One region of the Bacillus thuringiensis genome, then DNA from elsewhere that is predicted to be linked to it. Evidence: riboswitches for the same ligand, from Rfam matches in the RefSeq annotation. Region 1 holds a riboswitch; each other region holds the start of a gene.

Region 1 (3,215 bases):
GCCATTTTGCGGAATCGATATCATTTTGAAAGCCTCCGTCATATGAAGCGGCCCTAGTTGACAATTCAATCCAACAACATTTGCACCGTAATCTATAAGTTGCTTTAATATTTCATTGACATCATTTCCATTTTGAGTCGTACCTGCTTCATGTAACGCTAATTGAGCAACAATTGGAATGTTCGTTTGCTTACGCAATACTTTAACGGCATGCAGTAATTCAAATTCATCGTAAAAGGTTTCTAATAGTAATCCATCAACTTGTTCTTCTAGTAAAGCCCCTGCCTGTTCAAGTAGCATAAACTCCCTTTCCATATCAGTCGTTGTAACGGCTCCGATATGTTTCATACCACCAATTGTTCCTAAAATTGCATTTCTGTCCGTAACAGATGCTTTCGCCAGCTTTACTGCCGCTCTATTAATTTCTGTAACTTGATTTTCTAAGCCATACATACGTAATTTCGCCTCATTTGCTCCATACGTATTCGTTTGAATTACATCTGCTCCAGCAGCTACATATTGTTTATGAATCGATATAATTAAGTCTGGATCAGATACATTCAATTCTTCAAAGCTACTTTGCAAACCATGTGAATGCAATAACGTCCCAACCGCACCATCACCTATTACAATTCCTTTTGATAATAAATCTAGTAACTTCACGAATCTCCCTCATTTCTATCAATATAAAAACCCCCTCTTCACTTTGAAGAGGGGGACATAATCGTTCCTCCTCTTATTATGCAAAACATTCGTTTTGCAGGTATTAGCACCGTTTCAAACATTTCGTTTGAAGGTTGCCGGGTTTCACAGGGCCTTTCCCTCCACCGCTCTCAATAAGAGTTGTCTTTATTATTTTATTTATGTAGCTAAAAGGAAATGCGTTCCCCTTTTAACAATGTTTGTTAATTTTTTAATAAATTTAGCATGCACAAAAGTAAAAGTCAATGACACTTGCGGAAAAATAAAAATTATTTAAAATAGAGTTGCAATTCAATTATCTTTTGTTGTAAAGTTAAAAACATAATAAAAATTTCATACGAACATTCTTATCTAGAGAGGTAGAGGGACTGGCCCTGTGACGCCTCAGCAACCATTAACATTTTGTTAATAAGGTGCTAATTCCAGCAAATTGTGAAAGATTTGACAGATGAGAAGAAGACTCTATTCAAACCGAAAGCCTTCTTCTTAGAAGGCTTTTTTTATTTTATATTCAGTTAATGTTTCAATTTAAAAAGGAGGAATTTTCACATGTCAACAATCGAAACAAAGCTAGCACAAATCGGCAATCGCAGTGAAACTACAACAGGAACGGTTAATCCACCAGTTTATTTCTCAACCGCTTATCGTCACGAAGGAATTGGTAAATCTACTGGCTTTGACTATTCACGAACTGGCAATCCAACTCGCGATCTTTTAGAACAGGCGATCGCAGACTTAGAATATGGCGAACAAGGTTATGCCTGTAGTTCAGGGATGGCAGCTGTTCTCCTCGTCCTTTCTCTATTCCGCTCTGGAGACGAACTTATTGTATCTGAAGATCTATACGGGGGAACGTATCGATTATTTTCTGAACATGAAAAAAAGTGGAATGTTCGATGTAGATACGTAAATACACAGTCTATTAAACAAATTGAGCAAGCTATCACAACTGAAACGAAGGCTATTTTCATAGAAACTCCAACTAATCCATTAATGCAAGTTACTGATATTGCTGCTGTCGCAACTGTAGCGAAAAGGCACGGACTACTTCTTATTGTAGACAACACATTCTACACACCTTATATACAGCAACCATTAACAGAAGGTGCCGACATTGTACTTCATAGCGCAACGAAATATTTAGGGGGGCATAACGATGTACTAAGCGGACTTGTCGTTGCAAAAGGAAAGGAACTTTGTGAGGAAATCGCCCATTATCATAATGCATCAGGTGCGGTCTTAAGCCCATTTGACTCATGGTTATTAATTCGCGGTATGAAAACGTTAGCGCTTCGCATGAGACAACATGAAGAAAATGCGAAAGCAGTTGTTGCGTATTTAAATGATGAAGACGGGGTGACAGATGTATTTTATCCAGGAAGAGGCGGCATGATTTCATTCCGCCTTAAAGATGAAGCTTGGATCAATCCATTCTTACAATCTTTATCCTTAATTACATTTGCCGAAAGTCTCGGTGGTGTAGAAAGTTTAATGACTTATCCAGCAACGCAGACACATGCTGATATTCCTGAAGAAATTAGAACAGCAAACGGTGTATGTAATCGTCTTCTTCGATTCTCCGTTGGCATTGAAAATAGTAACGATTTAATTCAAGACTTAAAGCAAGCCATTAAACTCGTAAAAGAAGGTGTAAGAATATGAGTTATTCTATAGATACACTCTTACTACACAACCAATATAAACATGACTCACAAACAGGCGCTGTGAACGTTCCTATTTATAACACATCAACTTTTCACCAGTTTGATGTAGATACGTTCGGAAAATATGACTATAGCAGGTCAGGAAATCCAACTCGTGAAGCTCTTGAAGATATCATCGCTTTATTAGAGGGCGGAACAAAGGGGTTCGCCTTTGCATCAGGCATTGCAGCGATTTCCACTGCATTTCTTCTTCTTTCACAAGGGGATCACGTTCTCATTTCAGAAGATGTATATGGAGGCACTTACCGAGTGATAACTGAAGTACTCTCCCGTTACGGTGTTTCACATACATTTGTTGATATGACCAATTTAGAAGAAATAAAACAAAACATTAAACCAAATACAAAGCTCTTTTATGTAGAAACACCTTCTAACCCACTTTTAAAAGTGACAGATATTCGCGAGGTTTCTAAACTCGCAAAATCTATTGGCGCTCTTACTTTTGTTGATAATACATTTTTGACACCACTATTCCAAAAACCACTTGAACTTGGAGCTGATGTCGTTCTTCATAGTGCTACAAAATTTATTGCTGGTCATAGTGATGTTACTGCCGGATTAGCAGTCGTAAAAGATGCAGAACTCGCTCAAAAGCTTGGATTTTTACAAAATGCATTCGGTGCTATTTTAGGGCCTCACGATTGTTCTCTCGTACTTCGCGGTCTAAAAACATTGCATGTACGCCTCGAGCATTCAGCTAAAAATGCCAATAAAATTGCACATTATTTACAAGAGCACGTTAAAGTACAAAATGTCTATTATCCGGGATTACAAACACATCTCGGATTT
Region 2 (3,215 bases), 480 kb from region 1:
TATTATAGACCAGCTTGCTCTTTTAAAGCTGCAGCTTTGTCTGTACGTTCCCATGAAAGATCTACATCAGTACGTCCGAAGTGGCCGTAAGCTGCTGTTTGTTTGTAAATTGGGCGACGTAAGTCTAGCATTTTAATAATACCAGCTGGGCGAAGATCGAAGTTGTTACGAACTAGTTCTACTAGTACGTCTTCAGATACTTTACCTGTGCCGAATGTATCAACTGAAATTGATACTGGTTGTGCTACACCGATTGCGTATGCAAGTTGTACTTCTGCTTTGTCAGCAAGACCAGCTGCTACGATGTTTTTCGCAACATAACGAGCTGCATATGCTGCAGAACGGTCAACTTTTGTTGCATCTTTACCAGAGAATGCACCGCCACCGTGGCGAGCGTATCCACCGTAAGTATCAACGATGATTTTACGTCCTGTTAAACCAGCATCACCTTGTGGTCCACCAATTACGAAGCGGCCAGTTGGATTAATGAAGAATTTCGTTTCTCCATCCATTAATTCTGCTGGTACTACAGCTTTAATTACGTGCTCTTTTAAGTCGCGATCGATTTCTTCCCATGTAACATCTGGATGATGTTGTGTAGAAATTACGATAGTATCAACACGTACTGGTTTACCATTTTCATCATACTCAACTGTAACTTGCGTTTTTCCATCTGGACGTAAGTATGATAATGTATCATCTTTACGTACTTCAGTTAAACGGCGAGCTAATTTGTGAGCAAGCGAGATTGGAAGTGGCATTAATTCTTGTGTTTCATTACATGCAAAACCAAACATTAAACCTTGGTCTCCTGCACCAATTGCCTCAATCTCAGCGTCAGTCATTTGACCTTCGCGTGCTTCTAGCGCTTGGTCAACACCCATAGCGATGTCAGCAGACTGCTCATCGATAGATGTTAAAACAGCACAAGTTTCTGCATCGAATCCGTATTTTGCGCGTGTGTAACCAATGCCTTGAATTGTTTCACGAACGATTTTCGGAATATCTACGTAAGTAGAAGTCGTAATTTCCCCCGCTACCAATACTAAACCAGTTGTTACAGTTGTTTCACAAGCTACACGTGCATTTGCGTCTTTTGATAAGATCGCATCTAAAATTGAATCAGAAATTTGGTCACAAATTTTATCTGGATGTCCTTCAGTTACAGACTCAGATGTGAACAGATGACGTTTTTTTGTCATGTGGTAAACCTCCCTACAGTAATTGTATATATTGTACGGAACTCATCCTTAATTTGCCACAAACTGCGACATACATTTATTCTCCCACACAAGCATACAGAAAAACCTTTCCTACTTTACATAGAGGAAAGGTTTAATTTGCTACTTGCATACTGCTTTTTGCCCTTCGCTCTTATCGTTCGAGACCTGTAGCCTCGCACAGGTTTTAGCACCTATTCACCTGTATTTATCAATACAAGTGAGGTTGCTGGGCTTCATCGGGCCTGTCCCTCCGCCAGCTCGGGATAAGAGAGTATCCGTCCCAACCTATACTAAAGAAATGATATTCATTTGTCAATTAATATTCACATTTTCCTGAAAGTTTTTCTCAATACGCCTGAAATGAAATATTAATAGGGAAATAATGCATTCACACAAACAAAAAGAAATAAATAGTATACATTATTTATATAATTGTGTTATACTCTTGTTGGGGATTACGAGAAATATTTCATTAAATGAAAAGGATGGTATATAAATATGAGTACTGTGAATGTCCAAATTGGTTTACACGAATTATTGAACGGAAGCAATGCACAGATTCAACTAAGTGTTCCGCAATTAGTGGAAAAAGTATTAATGCGAAATGAAGGGAAATTAACTTCTACTGGTGCCGTTTCTGCTTCAACAGGAAAATATACAGGACGTTCTCCTAAAGATAAATTTATTGTGAAAGAAGCATCGGTTGCTGACAAAATTGCTTGGGGAGCTGTGAACCAACCGATTTCTGAAGAACATTTTAATAAATTATATACTAAAGTTTTAGAATACTTAAAAGAAAAAGAAGAGTTATTCGTCTTCAAAGGATTTGCAGGCGCTGACCGCAATTACCGCCTACCAATTCAAGTTATTAATGAATATGCATGGCACAATTTATTTGTACATCAATTATTCATTCGTCCAACTGAAGAAGAATTAACAACTCATGAGTCAGGGTTCACAATTGTTTCTGCACCGAACTTCAAAGCTGATCCAGCTGTTGACGGTACAAACTCTGAAGCATTCATTATGGTTTCATTCGAAAAACGTATTGTACTAATTGGTGGTACAGAATACGCTGGAGAAATGAAAAAATCAATCTTCTCTATTATGAACTTCTTACTACCTGAACAAGATATTCTTTCTATGCATTGCTCTGCAAACGTAGGTGAAGAAGGTGACGTAGCACTATTCTTCGGTTTATCTGGAACAGGTAAAACAACTTTATCTGCTGATCCGAACCGTAAATTAATCGGTGATGATGAACACGGTTGGTCTGATAACGGTGTATTCAATATTGAAGGCGGTTGCTATGCAAAATGTGTAAACCTTTCTCACGAGAAAGAACCACAAATTTTCGATGCAATCAAATTTGGATCTGTTTTAGAAAACGTTATCATTAATGAACAAACGCGTATCGCGGACTACAACGATACTACTTTAACAGAAAATACTCGTGCTGCATACCCTATGCATGCGATCGACAATATCGTACTGCCAAGTGTTGCTGGACACCCAAATACAATTATTTTCTTAACTGCTGATGCATCTGGCGTATTGCCTCCAATCAGTAAGTTATCAAAAGAGCAAGCTATGTATCATTTCTTAAGTGGTTACACTAGTAAACTAGCAGGAACAGAGCGCGGCGTTACATCTCCGCAAGCTACATTCTCAACTTGCTTCGGTTCACCATTCTTACCACTTGATGCATCTCGCTACGCTGAAATGCTTGGTGAAAAAATCGAGAAACACGATGCGAAAGTATTCCTAGTAAACACTGGCTGGACTGGCGGCGAATATGGCGTTGGTAAACGTATGAACTTAGGTTATACTCGTGCAATGATTCAAGCAGCATTAAGCGGCGAACTTGCAAAAACTGAAACAGCTAAACATGACATCTTCGGTCTTGAAGTTCCACTTCACGTACCAGGTGTACCTGACGAAGTGTTAATGCCTGAACAAACTTGGGCTGATAAAGCTGCTTACAAAGCAAAA
Region 3 (3,215 bases), 2.0 Mb from region 1:
GCATTGCTAAATGATCGATTAGTACATTTTCTAATACAGATAATCCGTGAATAAGTCCGTGATCTACTTCTTGTGTTACGAAAGAAATGCCATGCTTTTTTGCATCGCGCGGTGAAGTAAAGGAAACAGACTGAGTATCAATTTTTATATCGCCAAAAACTGGTTGAATTTCACCAGTTGCTATTTTTAGTAAAGTACTTTTTCCCGCACCGTTCATGCCTAGTAAAGCGTGTACTTTTCCTTTTTGAATATGAATAGAAACATCTTCTAGAACAGGTGTAGCGACATGATAAGAATGTGTAATGTTTTGAAGAGAGAACGTCATCATTTTTTCTCCTTCTCTAATTTTTTCATCCAAGGGGAATATGCATCTTTTGAGTCTCCCCAACCGTTTATATATTTTGATAACTGATCCATTGTTATATTTTCTTTTGGTAAACTATTTTTCTTTACTAAATAAGGTTCTAGTGAATAAATATCTGGCGTTTGTTCACCAGCAATTTTTTTGTATAAAAATCGTACTTGAACCTTACCTACTTCAGCTGGATCAGTTGCAGCTGTAGCAGTCCAAGGTGAGTTTTCTTTTTGCATGAGTTGTAAATCCTCATTACTTAAGTCAATGCTATATACTTTTATATCTGTACGACCAGCTTGTTCAAGTGCTTTAACAGTCCCTTTAGCAAACTCATCCCACGAAGCGAAAATAGCTTGTAAATCGCCTTTTTTCGGATATTTCTTTAGTAAAGCTTCTACTTGTGTTTGTGTATCGAGTGGCGTGTTATTACTAGCAGTACCGAATCTTGCGACTTCTTCTATATTTGGATACCGTTTATAAAAAGTATCAATGATAACATTGCGACGTTCCATTGGAGCAAATCCGCCGACCCATACAACTGCGATATTTCCTTGTCCATTCAAATCTTCCGCTAACGTTTTTAATGATTTCCATGCAAGACTATAGTCATCTTGATCAATAATTGTCACACCTGGCAAGCGTAGATCGTTATCGAACGCAACTACGGGAATGTTCGCTTGTAACGCTTTTTCTACTCCAGGTTTTAGTGCTTCAGAACGGCCATGATCAATTAAAATACCATCCACTTTTGAATTAATAGCAGTATCTAAATTTGCAGCCATTTTTGCTAAATCGTTATCAGAATTGTAGACTTGTACACTGCCGCCAAATAGCTCAACTTGTTTTTTGACACCCTCAATATATTGAGAGGAAAAAGTTCCGATGGACATTTGCATAATTAATGCGATTTTTAATGGCTTCTTTATTTGGCTTGGAATTTCTGTTTGTAATTGATTTTCTACCGTTGTAGTCGCCTTTCTCACAGTTTGTTGCTTTTGTGAAGAGATAGCATCTTGTTCATTTGTACAAGCTGCTAATGTAAATAAGAGAAAAATAAGTACGATGGAACATAATTTTTTCATAAAAAAATCCCTCCTAAACTAAAAAGAGAGAGGAGGGAGTGAAAATAAAAAACGCCTTTTCATATAGAAAAGACGCCTTATCATATTACTCTTATCTTTCAACACAATGTGTTGTAAGAATTAGCACCGTGCCCATAAATGGGTCGGTTGCCGGGCTTCGTAGGGCTCATCCCTCCACCTGCTCTTGATAAGACATCGAATATTTAACTATTTTGAATTATTCCACAAACGAATGGTGTTGTCAAACAGTATTTATAAAAAAATCCCTCAGGAAGAGGGATTTTAATGTGGTAAGAATATCAATTGATAAGCAAACAAAATTCCAAATACATACACAAGTGGGTGAACAGCACGGAATTTACCTTTTGCCACTTTCATAAGTGGGTATGAAATAAATCCAAGTGCGATACCTGTTGCGATACTTGATGTAAGCGGCATGCTTAAGATTACTAAGAATGCTGGGAATGCTTCATCAAATGAGTCCCAATCGATGTGGCGAACTGAACCCATCATAAGACTACCAACAATAATTAATGATGGTGCAGTAATAGCTGATACACCAGAAACGGCACTTACTAATGGTCCGAAGAATGCTGCTAGTGCGAATAGAACAGCTACTGTAACAGTTGTTAAACCAGTACGACCACCAGCTGCAACACCAGCAGATGATTCAATGTAAGCTGTTGATGGTGTTGTTCCGAACATAGAACCGATTGTTGCTGAGAATGAGTCAGATAGAAGAGCTCGTCCAGCTTTTGGAAGTTTTCCGTCTTTCATAAATCCACCTTGTTGAGCTACCCCAAGTAATGTACCTGTTGTATCAAATAATGTAACAAGGAAGAATGAGAATACAACGCCGTATAATCCGTAGTTAATTACGTCAGATACAGCAGTAATTGGATTTGAAACGATAATTCCTTCTGGTAATCCAGGCATTGATGTAACACCGTTTGAGAATGTTAATTGTCCTGTGAAGAAAGCGATAATACCAGTTAATAGCATACCGATAAATAGTGCGCCATTTACATTTAAAGACATAAGAACAATAGTAATTCCAAGCCCAGCCAATGCTAGTAGAACTGGAGCAGAGTGAAGATCACCAAGTCCAACTAAGTTTGCATCATTTTTTGTAACGATACCTGTTAAACGTAAACCGATAAAGGCGATGAAAAGACCGATACCAGCAGTAATTGCATGTTTTAAGTTTTCAGGAATTGCTTCCATTAATTTTGTACGGAAAGATGTAAATGATAGCAAAATTAAAATCATACCTGCTACGAATACAGCAGAGAATGCAATTGCGAAAGTCATGCCTTCATGCGCTTTTACAACAGAGTAAGAGAAGTAAGCATTTAATCCCATACCTGGCGCGATTGCGATTGGTAAGTTTGTAAAGATTGCCATAAATAATGTTCCGACAACAGCAGCAATAATTGTTGCTGTAAATGCTTGTTCAAATGGAACACCTGCATCCCCAAGGATAACAGGGTTTACGACAATGATATATGCCATTGTTAAGAAGGTAATAATACCTGCCATAATTTCAGTTTTAATAGAAGTTTTATGTTTTGAAAGGTTAAACATATAAACATCCTTTCTGTTTACGAATAATTTTCACAACAGTTATATATAATATTCGTTTTTTAACTATTTTGCAATAGTTTTGCATAAAAAGTTTATAACAATTCATATTTTGTGTCTTAAATTCGAATATTAATCGTAACTTGATGTGTGAATTTCAGTTTTTATTATGCACATTATAAGGAAAAGGAGTTGAA

What was found. A riboswitch is a leader RNA that binds a small molecule or an ion and turns the genes downstream of it on or off. The one in region 1 is predicted to bind S-adenosylmethionine.
Region 2: it holds a riboswitch for S-adenosylmethionine, as region 1 does, so the genes downstream of both, metK (methionine adenosyltransferase) here and metI (cystathionine gamma-synthase/O-acetylhomoserine thiolyase) in region 1, are expected to answer to the same signal.
Region 3: it holds a riboswitch for S-adenosylmethionine, as region 1 does, so the genes downstream of both, AC241_RS04035 (sugar ABC transporter substrate-binding protein) here and metI (cystathionine gamma-synthase/O-acetylhomoserine thiolyase) in region 1, are expected to answer to the same signal.

Annotation. Positions count from the first base shown of each region.
Region 1 is NZ_CP012099.1:4,094,908-4,098,122, forward strand. It holds gene AC241_RS21105 (bifunctional homocysteine S-methyltransferase/methylenetetrahydrofolate reductase) at 1-663, opposite strand, end outside; SAM riboswitch class I at 734-843, opposite strand; SAM riboswitch class I at 1,047-1,157, shown strand; gene metI (cystathionine gamma-synthase/O-acetylhomoserine thiolyase) at 1,252-2,364, shown strand; gene metC (cystathionine beta-lyase) at 2,361-3,215, shown strand, end outside.
Region 2 is NZ_CP012099.1:4,570,687-4,573,901, forward strand. It holds gene metK (methionine adenosyltransferase) at 3-1,202, opposite strand; SAM riboswitch class I at 1,372-1,493, opposite strand; gene pckA (phosphoenolpyruvate carboxykinase (ATP)) at 1,722-3,215, shown strand, end outside.
Region 3 is NZ_CP012099.1:777,398-780,612, forward strand. It holds gene AC241_RS04030 (sugar ABC transporter ATP-binding protein) at 1-328, opposite strand, end outside; gene AC241_RS04035 (sugar ABC transporter substrate-binding protein) at 325-1,437, opposite strand; SAM riboswitch class I at 1,526-1,631, opposite strand; gene AC241_RS04040 (NCS2 family permease) at 1,720-3,021, opposite strand.